DNA from 3 places in the Arthrobacter pasteuri genome. Region 1 is predicted to be linked to each of the others. Evidence: riboswitches for the same ligand, from Rfam matches in the RefSeq annotation. Region 1 holds a riboswitch; each other region holds the start of a gene.
What was found. Region 1 has a riboswitch for cyclic di-AMP ahead of ACX80H_RS02795 (NlpC/P60 family protein). Riboswitches for the same ligand answer to the same signal wherever they lie in the genome.
Positions count from the first base shown of each region.

Region 1 (3,885 bases):
GAGAATGACGCGGCAACCAAGTCAGAGTCAGACGAGAGAGAAGAGAGTTAGCCGTGGCTGTCCCGAAGCGGAAGATGTCCCGCGCGAATACCCGCGCACGCCGGTCCCAGTGGAAGGCAACCGCCCCCAAGCTGGTCAAGACCATCGAGAACGGCCGCGTCACCTACAGCCTCGCCCACCAGGCCAAGGTTGTCACCGACTCAGCCGGTACCCCGCTGTTCCTCGAGTACAAGGGCCGCAAGGTAGCCGACGTCTGACAACGGACCATGGCCTGCCGCACGCCCGGTGCTGCGGCAGGCATCCGTCCGATGCTGGATCAGCTGATGCGGTTGTGAAGAATACAGCAGAACTCACGAGGCGTCTCGGTGTCGATATCGACACCGAGACGCTTCGTCTTGCCCTGACGCACCGGTCCTACGCCTACGAACAGGGCGGGATCCCCACGAACGAGCGCCTGGAGTTCCTCGGCGACTCCGTGCTCGGCCTGTCGGTGACGGACGCGCTGTACCGGGACAATCCCGGTCTGTCCGAGGGTGAACTGGCGAAGCGGCGCTCCGCCGTCGTCAGCACCAAGGCGCTGGCGGGGGTTGCCCGTTCCCTCGATCTCGGCAACTACGTGCTGCTCGGCCAGGGTGAGAAGCTCACCAACGGCCGAGACAAGGCCTCCATCCTCGCGGACACGATGGAAGCCGTCATCGGGGCGGCGTACCTGAGCCACGGGATCGAGACCGCACGCGCAATGGTCATGCGGCTCATCGGACCGCTCCTGCGGGACTCCGCGGTCCTCGGAGAGGGCACCGACTGGAAGACCCGTATCCAGGAGACCGCCGCCGCCCGTCGCCTGGGGCTGATCGACTACCAGGTCGAAGGGACCGGCCCCGACCACGCCCGTACCTTCACGGCGCGCCTGGTGATCGGCGGCGTCGACTACGGATCCGGCTGCGGGCACTCCAAGAAGGAAGCGGAGCAGGCTGCGGCGGCCGAGTCCTGGCGACTCCTTGCGGACGCATCCGGGGTTCCTGCGGACGTCAGGCCCGACGCGGTCGGCGGGTCCGCCGCGGACAGGGCCTGAGTGCCTGAACTCCCCGAGGTCGAGGTGGTACGCCGGGGCCTGGCGCGCTGGGTGACCGGGCGGACCGTCGAGGACGTCGACGTCCTCGACGCGCGATCGCTTCGACGGCATGTCCACGGGGTCGAGGATTTCCGCGGCAACGTCACGGGCGCCCGCGTGACGGACGTCGTCCGCCGCGGGAAGTTCCTCTGGATGATCCTCGAGGATCCGGACGGCCCCTCCAGCGCTCCCTCCAGTGCTCCTTCCACCGCCCTCATGGCCCACCTCGGGATGAGTGGGCAGCTGCTCATCGAGGAGCCCGACGCGCCGCTGGAGAAGCACCTGAAGGTGCGGCTGAGACTGTCCGCCGCAACCGATGCGGACGGCACTCCGCTTCCGGCAGACCTGCGCTTCGTGGACCAACGGATCTTCGGCGGTATGTTCGTGACGGACCTCGAGCGGACGACCGATGGCCGGCCGGGCGGGCTCGGGGGCGGAAGCCTCCCGTTCATACCCCGGCAGGCCGCGCACATCGCCCGCGATCCCCTCGACCCCGCGTTCTCCACGGAGTCCTTTCACCGCCGGCTCCGGGAGCGGAGGACAAGCCTCAAGCGCGCACTCCTCGACCAGGGCCTCATCTCGGGCATCGGGAACATCTACGCCGACGAGGCCCTGTGGGCGGCGAGGATGCACTACGCGCGTCCCACCGACACCCTCCGCCGGCCGGACACCCTCCGCGTCGTCGAGGCGGTCACGACCGTGATGCGGCGGGCCCTAGAGGCCGGCGGCACCAGTTTCGACTCGCTGTACGTCAACGTCAACGGAGCGTCCGGCTACTTCGCGCGCGATCTGGAAGCCTACGGGCGTGCCGGGCAGCCCTGCCGCCGGTGCCTGTCGGAGGGCCGGACGACCCTCCTGCGACGGGAGGCCTTCATGAACCGGTCGTCCTTCCTCTGCCCCGTCTGCCAGCCAAGACCGCGCAACGCGCGATCCTAGCCGAGGCCCCGGAACCCCGTCGTCGTGCGGGGTTCGTGACCCAAACGTGACAAGACGCGTCCGACCGCGTACGGTTAAGCCCGCGCCCGGTCCACCACGGACGGGCGCCCATCCTCGCACTGCCTAACCCTGTCGATGAGGATGGACCGTTCGCTCAACACGTTCGACAGGGGCGGGGGAACCAATAGCGGACTCACCTGAGAGTCCTTGGGGTTAAGACGCGCGTAGACCAGCACCGGGGGCGGTGGTCTACGGGAAACGCGTCCGGATGTCCCATCCGAACCCGACAGCTAACTTCGTAGGCATTGGGAAAGGCAACAGCATGTCCAAGAAGAACACTTCCGCGCGCCACCGGGCAGTCCCCACGCGCACCAACCCCCTCGTCACCGCATCCCGCGCGGTCAGCGCCTCTGCTTCGGTGGCCGGCAAGCCCGCCGCCGTCGTCGTTGCCGCATCCGGCATCATGCTCGGTGCAGCGCTTCCGGCAAGCGCCGCCGGCGAGATCAGCGTCCAGTCCACCAGCACCCAGCCGGCAGCGGCGACCACCGCTGCGGCAGGTACCTACACCGTCCAGGCCGGGGACACCCTCGGCAGCATCGCAGCAGCCCACGGCGTGAGCCTCCAGGCCGTCTTCACGGCCAACGGCCTCGGGTACAGCTCGGTCATCTACCCCGGCCAGTCGATCTCCCTCGGCGGTTCCGCTGCACCCCAGCAGTACTCCGTCCAGTCCGCAGCCATCCTCGCGGCCCCCGCAGCCGCACCGGTCGCTGCTCCCGTAGCCGCTCCGGTCGCTGCTCCCGTAGCCGCTCCGGTCGCTGCTCCCGCAGCTGCTCCGGCAGGCAACTCGACGGGCCTCAGCACGCAGGCCGCAGCCTTCACGCCGGTAGCGACCAGCGGCATCACCGCGACCGCGATGCAGGGCCTCGGCTCGGCATACGTCTACGGCGGCACCTCCTTCGGCGCCTGGGACTGCTCCGGCTTCGTGCAGTGGGTCTACGCACAGAACGGCGTCAGCCTGCCGCGCACCACCTGGTCGCAGTTCGCGGCCCTGACGCCCACCAGCAACCCCCAGCCGGGCGACCTGGTGAGCCAGAACGGCGGCAGCCACGTCGGTATCTACCTCGGCAACGGCGAGATGATCAGCGCGCTCAACCCCTCGCAGGGAACGCTCGTGCACTCGGTCAACGCCATGTCGGTGGACGGCTACTACACGCGATAACCCTGCACCGGCCCTGCGCCGGTACCAGGACGATACGAAGGAAGGGCGGGATGCACAGCATCCCGCCCTTCCCTGTCTGTTCCGTCGGTCGGTTCCTGGTGCCGGGGTCAGCCGCGGTAGTGCGCCGCGAGCCGCTCGAGGCCCTCCTCGATGCTGACGGACGGCTGCCAGTCCAGCACCGCCCGCGTGTGCCGCTGGTCGAACCAGTGCGCCGTGGAGAGCTGTTCGGCCAGGAAGCGGGTCATGGGAGGCTCCTCCGCGCGTCCGAGTGCTAACCATGCCCGTTCGATGACCGCACCCGCGCCCCGGGCCAGTGGCCCCGGCACCGACCATGCGGGGGGACGGACGCCGCCGGAGCGGCAGATGCCGCCCAGCAACTCCGCGATGGGGCGCGGCTCGCCGTTCGTGACCACGAACGCCTGCCCCTGTGCAGCCTGCATGCGGTGGAGGCAGGCGACGATGGCCGACGCCGCGTTGTCCACGTAGGTGGTGTCGATGAGTGCGGTGCCGCCGTCGAGCAGCGGCAGGCGACCGTGCCGGGCCCGCTCGAGGACGCGTTCGACGAGCTGTGTGTCGCCCGGTCCCCACACGATGTGCGGCCGCACCGCCGCCACGCGGA
Region 1 covers NZ_JBTNDO010000001.1:582,536-586,420, reverse strand. Annotated here, with positions in the region: gene ACX80H_RS02815 (YceD family protein) at 1-51, shown strand, start outside; gene rpmF (50S ribosomal protein L32) at 54-257, shown strand; gene rnc (ribonuclease III) at 332-1,072, shown strand; gene mutM (bifunctional DNA-formamidopyrimidine glycosylase/DNA-(apurinic or apyrimidinic site) lyase) at 1,073-2,047, shown strand; cyclic di-AMP (ydaO/yuaA leader) riboswitch at 2,189-2,367, shown strand; gene ACX80H_RS02795 (NlpC/P60 family protein) at 2,370-3,266, shown strand; gene ACX80H_RS02790 (NAD-dependent epimerase/dehydratase family protein) at 3,374-3,885, opposite strand, start outside.

Region 2 (3,885 bases), on a different contig from region 1:
CCCGCGTTAAAAGAGGAAGCGGCAGGCGCCCCGTCCAAGCACCTGCCGCTTCCCGCGTATGGTCCGTTCCGGTACTAGCCCGCTACCCGAACGAAGGATGCCCCCGGGAGGTCCGAGAGGGGGTGCTGCATGGTGAGGTTCGAGCCGTTCATGCCGCTGCTGATGACCTGGCCACCGCCGACATAGATGGCCACGTGCCCGGCCGTGATGACGATGTCGCCGGGGGCCGGGGTCGCCACGGTGGAGCCGAACTGGAAGAACTGCGACGGGCCGAGGTCGCCCACGGAGATGCCGGCGGCACGCAGCGCCTTCTCGACCAGCACGGTGCAGTCCTGGATCGCGCCCGCTGAGAGCTGCGCCTGGGCCGACGCCACAAGGGTGCCGGCGACGCCGCTGGAGGAAGCGATCGGGGTGATGTCCGCCGAGGCGAGGTACACGCTCGATGCGGGGGCAGCGGCGACCGAGGCCGGCGCAACGGCTGCGGCCTGCTGGACCGGCGCTGCCGGGGCGATAGCGGGTGCCTGCTGGGTGACCGCTGCCGCAGCGTTGGCCACGGGAACGGACACGACGGGAACAGACACGGTCTGCGCCGGGGCCTGCGCTCCGCCTCCGGTCGGGATGGCGATGCTGTCGCCCGGGAAGATCACCGATGTGAGCAAGAGGCCGTTGGCTGCGAGGACCGCAGTCAGGTCCACCCCGTAGGCGGCCGAGATCGCGCCGAGGGTGTCGCCGCCGACGACGGTGTGGATGGCGCCCGATACGGCAGGTGAAGCGGCGGGTGCCGGAGCCGGTGCAGGGGTCGGTACGACCGACGCAGCGGCAGCAGCGGGAACCGAGGCCGTGCGCTGGTCGGAGTATTCACCGGCGTGGGCGGTGCCCACCGCGCCGAGCGCGAGGCCCGAGGTGACGGCGACGATGGCGATCGGACGGCCGACGGCGGTGGCGTGGGCCTTCGCTGCGCGGGACAGGCCCGTCAGCGCGATGTTGCCGTCGATGTCGGCACGGTGGCGCGCCGGGGAAGTCTTTCGTGACATGGATGTATACCTCTCCCATGCCTGCGGGGTGAGCTGTCGGGTTCGGATGGGAGTCACCCGGCCGTGGGCATCAACGGTTGGTGATGCGATACGACTTAACCCCGAGGACGCTGACAGGTGGTCCTGCGCGCCCGGTGGAACTGTGGTTCCCCCGTCCCCGCCTCGGTGATGTGCGTATCCCGTTCGGCGGCAGGGCTCGGCAATCCATCCGGGAGGGCCTCCTATGAACGGAGGCACGCGACGACGATACCCAGCGCTCCCCGCGTTTGTCACATTTGCATAACGGCCCGTACCCTATGCGCGGCATGACGGCCCGTGCCCTACGCGCGGAGGGACCGCCAGCGACGGAAGGCGAGGACCGTACCGCCCGCACTGAGAGCCAGCAGCACCCACTGCTGCACATAGAACCAGGCGGAGGCCGCCGACCCGGCACTGCCCGCGACCAGCAGGATGCTGCTCCCCAGGGTGACGGTCAGCACGACACCGACGCAGAAGAGCGTGTTCCAGAGCTTGCGTTCCTGCGTGCGTCCCGCGGACTTCCAGCTATCCATTCCTCCACCCTAGGCAGGAGAGCTCACACCCGGTGATGCATCCCTGCCACTGGGCGACATATTGTTTGGATCTGCGGCGCCCCGGTGTCACACTCGACGTGACCATCCCGAGCGGCTGAGAGATCTGGCTCACTGACGCCGCAGCAACCCTGGCCCCGCACCATCGCGGCGACATTAGGGTGCTACTGCCAGACCGATGGAGGAAACCATGAGCATCGCCGACCTTTCCACGCCCCTCAAGTTCGCCTACTGGGTCCCCAACGTCAGCGGTGGCCTGGTGGTCTCGACCATCGAGCAGCGCACCAGCTGGGACTTCGACTACAACAAGAAGCTCGCTCGCATCGCCGAGGACGCCGGCTTCGAGTACGCCCTCTCCCAGACCCGCTACGCCGCGTCCTACGGCGCGGACAAGCAGCACGAGGCGACGTCGTTCTCCCTCGCCCTGCTGGCGGCCACCGAGAAGCTGAAGGTGATCGCCGCCGTCCACCCGGGCATGTGGCACCCCGGTGTGCTCGCGAAGTACATCATCACCGCCGACCACATCTCGAACGGCCGCGCCGCCGTCAACATCGTCTCCGGCTGGCTGAAGGACGAGTTCACCAACTTCGGCCTCGAATGGCTCGAGCACGACGAGCGCTACGTCCGCACCGAGGAGTTCATCCGTGTGCTGCGCGGGCTCTGGACGGAGGAGGGCTACAGCCAGGCGGGCAAGTACTACAACATCAACGACTTCACCCTGAGTCCGGCTCCCGTGGACGTTCCGGGGCGCCCCCACCCCGAGGTCTTCTTCGGCGGGAACTCGACGGCGGCCCAGGCCACCGCGGGCCGCGTGGCCGACTGGTACTTCTCCAACGGCAAGGACCTCGAGGGATTCAAGGACAACATCGCCGGCGTCCAGGCGTCCGCCGAGCAGGCCGGGCGGCGTCCGCGGTACGGCCTCAACGGGTTCGTCATCGCACGCGACTCCGAGAAGGAGGCGCGCGACACCCTGCGCGAGATCGTCGAGAAGGCGCACCGCCCCGCGGTGGAGGGCTTCCGCGACGCCGTGCAGGAAGCCGGCCCCTCGACGAAGGACGGCAAGGGCATGTGGGCCGACTCCACCTTCGAGGACCTCGTGCAGTACAACGACGGCTTCAAGACTCAACTCATCGGAACGCCCGAGCAGATCGCCGAGCGCATCGTGGAGTACAAGAAAATCGGCGTGAACCTCTTCCTCACCTGCTACCTGCACTTCCAGGAGGAAGTGGCCGCCTTCGGCACCGACATCCTGCCGATCGTGCGGGAACTCGAGGCGGATGCGGCCCGCAGCGCGGGAGTGGACTTCGACCCCGACGGTACGCTCGCCGTCCCCAGCAAGGCAGGTGTCTGATGGCAGAACGTTCCTTCGGTTTCCGCACGCGGGCGCTCCACGCCGGCGGCACCCCGGACGCCACCCACGGCGCCCGGGCCGTCCCGATCTACCAGACGACGTCGTTCGTCTTCAAGGACACGAACGACGCCGCCAACCTCTTCGCCCTGCAGAAGTACGGCAACATCTACTCGCGCATCGGCAACCCCACCGTCGCGGCGTTCGAGGAGCGCATCGCGTCCCTCGAGGGCGGCATCGGCGCGGTGGCGACGGCGTCGGGCATGAGTGCGGAGTTCATCACCTTCGCGGCGCTCTGCCAGGCAGGCGACCACATCGTCGCCGCCTCGCAGCTGTACGGCGGGACGGTCACCCAGCTGGACGTCACGCTGCGCCGTTTCGGCATCGAGACCACCTTCGTCCCGGGAACGGATCCGGCGGACTACGCGGCGGCGATCCGCGAGAACACCAAGGCCGTCTACGCGGAGGTCATCGCGAACCCCTCGGGCGAGATCGCGGACCTCGCGGGCCTGGCCAAGGTGGCGCATGACGCCGGCGTGCCGTTCATCGTCGACTCCACCCTCAGCACGCCCTACCTGGTACGACCCATCGAGCACGGCGCGGACATCGTGATCCACTCCGCCACCAAGTTCATCGGCGGGCACGGCACCACCCTCGGCGGCGTGATCGTGGAGAGCGGCCGTTTCGACTGGGGCAACGGCAAGTTCCCCATGATGACCGAGCCCGTCCCCTCCTACGGGAACATCCAGTGGTGGGGGAACTTCGGCGAGTACGGGTTCCTGACCAAGCTGCGCACCGAACAGCTCCGCGATATCGGGCCCTCGCTGTCGCCGATGTCGGCCTTCCAGCTCCTGCAGGGCGTGGAGACCCTCGCCCAGCGCCTCGACGAGCACCTCGAGAACGCGCAGGCCGTGGCCGAGTGGCTGCAGGCCGA
Region 2 covers NZ_JBTNDO010000003.1:146,286-150,170, forward strand. Annotated here, with positions in the region: gene ACX80H_RS13880 (LysM peptidoglycan-binding domain-containing protein) at 75-1,034, opposite strand; cyclic di-AMP (ydaO/yuaA leader) riboswitch at 1,038-1,219, opposite strand; gene ACX80H_RS13885 (hypothetical protein) at 1,355-1,585, opposite strand; SAM riboswitch class I at 1,685-1,788, shown strand; gene sfnG (dimethylsulfone monooxygenase SfnG) at 1,794-2,954, shown strand; gene ACX80H_RS13895 (O-acetylhomoserine aminocarboxypropyltransferase/cysteine synthase family protein) at 2,954-3,885, shown strand, end outside.
Region 2: another riboswitch for cyclic di-AMP. It lies ahead of ACX80H_RS13880 (LysM peptidoglycan-binding domain-containing protein); the one in region 1 lies ahead of ACX80H_RS02795 (NlpC/P60 family protein).

Region 3 (3,885 bases), on a different contig from region 1:
TCGGCGCCCCGCCGGCTCCGGCTGGACCACGAGGCGACGGACGGGACCTCCTAGAGGAAGTTTCCGACCACGTGGTCGATGCAGGCGATGAGCGCCGAGACGTCCTCGGGATCGATGGCCACGAAGGTGGCGATGCGCAGCTGGTTGCGGCCGAGCTTGCGGTAGGGCTCGACGTCGACGATGCCGTTCGCGCGCAGGATGGCGGCGATGCGTGCCGCGTCCACGGTGTCGTCGAAGTCCACCGTCACGATCACGTTGGAGCGGTCCTCGGTGCGGGCCACGTAGGGGCTCGCCACCGGTGAGGCCTCCGCCCACGAGTAGATGCGCCCGGCGGAGTCCGCGGTGCGGGCTGCAGCGAAGGGCAGGCCGCCCTGGGCGTTCAGCCATTCGACCTGCGCGTCCAGCGTGACCAGCGTGGACAGCGACGGGGTGTTGTAGGTCTGGTTCAGGCGGGAGTTGTCGATCGCCGTCTGGAGGTTCAGAAAGTCCGGGATCCACCGGTCGCCGGCGTTGATCCGCGCGGCACGCTCCAGCGCGGCGGGGGAGAAGAGCCCGAGCCACAGGCCGCCGTCGGAAGCGAAGTTCTTCTGCGGGGCGAAGTAGTAGACGTCGGCCTGCGAGACGTCGACGTCGAGGCCGCCGGCCGCGGATGTGGCGTCGACGAGGACCAGGGCGCCGTCGTCCGCCCCCTCCACCCTCCGTACGGGAGCCGCGACCCCTGTCGAGGTCTCGTTCTGCGGCCACGCGTAGGCGTCGACGCCGTCCTCCGCGACGGGGTCGGGGCGGGTGCCGGGCTCGGCGGTGATGATGCTCGATGCGTCGAGGAACGGCGCCTTGTCAGTCGCGGAGGCGAACTTCGAACCGAACTCGCCGAAGGAGAGGTGCTGCGCCTTCCGTTCGACGAGGCCGAACGCCGCCACGTCCCAGAACGCGGTCGACCCGCCGACGCCGAGGACCACCTCGTACCCCTCGGGGGCGCCGAAGAAGGTGCTGAGCCCCTCACGCACCCGCCCCACCAGGTTGCGGACGGGAGCCTGGCGGTGGGAGGTCCCCAGCAGCGACGGCCCGGCGGCCACCAGTGCGTCGATCTGCCCGCTTCGCACCTTCGACGGACCTGCGCCGAAACGCCCGTCCGCGGGCAGCAGGTGTTCGGGGATGCGGGGCAGGTCGCTCATGGTCGCTCCAGCTGTGTCGGTGGCGGGTATCGCCCTCATTCTGCCCCAGCGGCGGTCGGCCCTCCATTTGTGAACGCCGGAGCGGGACACCCCTGCGCCGGCCGGCGGCGGCTCCTGGCTGATTGCCGGGCGCGTCGCGCCATGGGTTAACCTTGGGAGGCGTGGGGCGGAGCTGGCTGTGCCGGCCGTGGCACCCCCACCGGCGTGAGGCATTCCAGCCGCGCGACCTCACCGCACCAAGGAGCTGAACCGCATGACGGACCTCATCGACACCACCGAGATGTACCTGCGGACCATCCTTGAGCTCGAGGAAGAGAACATCGTTGCCCTCCGCGCCCGCATCGCCGAGCGGCTTCGCCACTCGGGTCCGACCGTCTCCCAGACCATCGGCCGCATGGAACGCGACGGACTCGTGGTCGTCTCCGGCGACCGGCACCTCGAACTGACCGAACTGGGGCGCCGCAGGGCCACCGGGGTCATGAGGAAGCACCGCCTCGCGGAGCGGCTCCTGAGCGACGTCATCGGACTCGACTGGGCCTACGTCCACGACGAGGCCTGCCGCTGGGAGCACGTCATGAGCGAGCGCGTGGAGCGCCGGCTCTACGAACTCCTCGGAAAGCCCTCCGAATCTCCCTACGGCAACCCGATCCCGGGGCTCGAGGCCATCGGCGGCGTCCAGTCCGAGCTGTTCACCGACGGCGTCGTCACGCTGCTCTCCGCGATGGGCACGTACTCGCCCGAGAAGCAGGTCACGCTCGTGCGGCTGGCCGAGCCGATCCAGGTGGATCCGGAACTCCTCACGCAGCTCGACGAGGGCGGACTGCGCCCGGGCGCGCAGCTGAACCTCGAGTCCGTCGGAGGGTACGTCTCCGTGCGCGTGCCCGGCGTCGAGGGAGCGCTGGAACTACCTCCCGAGGTGGCGTCCCACGTGTTCGTATCCATCGCGGCGTAACCGCCGTCACCAATAACACACCATTCTGTGACCAGAATGTGACATAACCGGCATTCGTGTTGTACGGTTCATTTCGTGCCAAATTCGCTCTAGATCCGGCACCCTCCTGCAAATCGCCTAGCTCTGCCATTGCTCGAGGTCCGTCCGCACCATCGCATGGCAGAGGCGGGGGAACCAAGTTTCGGGTTTCTTTCGAGAAATCCTTGGGGTGAAGTCGCTGTTACCGCAGCGGCCGGGTGACTCCCATCCGAATCCGACAGCTCACCTCGCAGGCGTTGGGAGAGGTAATCCAACGTGTCCACCAGCTCTTTGCTGGGCCGCCACCGCGCGCCCCAGAACGCCAACCCGCTGACCGCTCTTTCCGCCGCAGTAGCGTCGAACGCAGGATCGGTCGGCCGCCAGGCCGCCGTCATCGCCGCGGCTTCCGGCCTCGTGCTGACCAGCGGAGTTGCAGCCAACGCCGCCGATCTCCAGCCGCAGCGCGACGTCGCATCCTCCAGCATCACCCTTCCCTCGGCCCGCCAGGCCGTCGTCGCGTCGTCCAAGACCGTCGTGTCCTTCAACAGGACCGCGGTGAAGGTCCACGCCAAGCCGGTCGTCGCCAAGAAGGCCCCGGTCGTCGAAGCCCCCGTCGCTCCGGCTCCCGTCGTCGAGGCTCCTGCTGCTGAGGCTCCCGCCGCTCCCGCTCCCGTCGTGAAGGCTCCCGCAGCTCCGGCTCCCGCCGTCCAGGCTGCCGCTGCCGTCCAGGCCGTCGCTGCTCCCGCGCCGGCTCCCGCAGCTGCCCCTGCACCTGCCCCCGCCCCTGCACCTGCTCCCGCACCCGCACCTGCTCCCGCACCCGCACCTGCTCCCGCCCCTGCGGTCTCCTCTGGTGTCGCCGCGACGATCGCCGCCGCTGCCAAGGGCCAGCTCGGCGTCATGCAGGACTGCACGCGCCTGGCCAGCAACTCCCTCGCCGCTGCCGGCATCAACTTCCACGGCTGGCCGGCAGGCTACCTCTCCCTGGGCCGCACCGTGAGCGCCGGCGAGGCCATCCCGGGCGACCTCATCTACTACGCCGACGGCGGCATGGGCGCAGCCCACATCGCTGTCTACATCGGTGGCGGCCAGGCCGTCCACGGTGGATTCAACGGCAACACCACGGTGATCGCACCGGCCGAGCTCGGCTCGGGTGGCGTGTACATCCGCGTCGGCGGCTGATCACCGCACGCACCAGGATCAGGGAACCGGCACGCTGTGCCGGTTTCCTGCGTTTAAGCGGTCGCAGGAGGAGCCCGGGTGCGGTACGTCAAGCCCGCCCGGCCGGGGTTCGCCGCAGGCGGGTCTCCGGCTTACCCTTGCAGTGTCAATCCGAAGCTCTTCTCCCGTACCCGGGATGGCAACCGGTTGCGGGGAACAGGTCAGCAATGAGGCCAACGCATGCGCACTCTTGTTCTGAATGCTGGGTATGAACCACTTGCGGTCATCACATTCCGCCGGGCGCTGGTGCTTGTGCTCACGGGGAAGGCGAGCGTCGTCGCCGAGGACGGCGAACCGGTCGTCGGCCCCACCGAGATCCTCGGGAGACCCTCGGTGATCCTCCTCAACCGCTACGTGAAGATCCCGTACCGCCACGACCTGACAGCCACGCGGCGGGGGGTGCTGCGTCGCGACAACCACCTGTGCGCCTATTGCGGCAAGACCGCCTCGACCATCGACCATGTCCTGCCGCGCTCCAGGGGCGGAGGGGACACCTGGGAGAACCTCGTGGCCTGCTGC
Region 3 covers NZ_JBTNDO010000002.1:416,914-420,798, reverse strand. Annotated here, with positions in the region: gene ACX80H_RS13040 (MFS transporter) at 1-54, shown strand, start outside; gene serC (phosphoserine transaminase) at 51-1,175, opposite strand; gene ACX80H_RS13030 (iron-dependent transcriptional repressor DtxR) at 1,429-2,127, shown strand; cyclic di-AMP (ydaO/yuaA leader) riboswitch at 2,239-2,416, shown strand; gene ACX80H_RS13025 (NlpC/P60 family protein) at 2,422-3,327, shown strand; gene ACX80H_RS13020 (HNH endonuclease) at 3,547-3,885, shown strand, end outside.
Region 3: another riboswitch for cyclic di-AMP. It lies ahead of ACX80H_RS13025 (NlpC/P60 family protein); the one in region 1 lies ahead of ACX80H_RS02795 (NlpC/P60 family protein).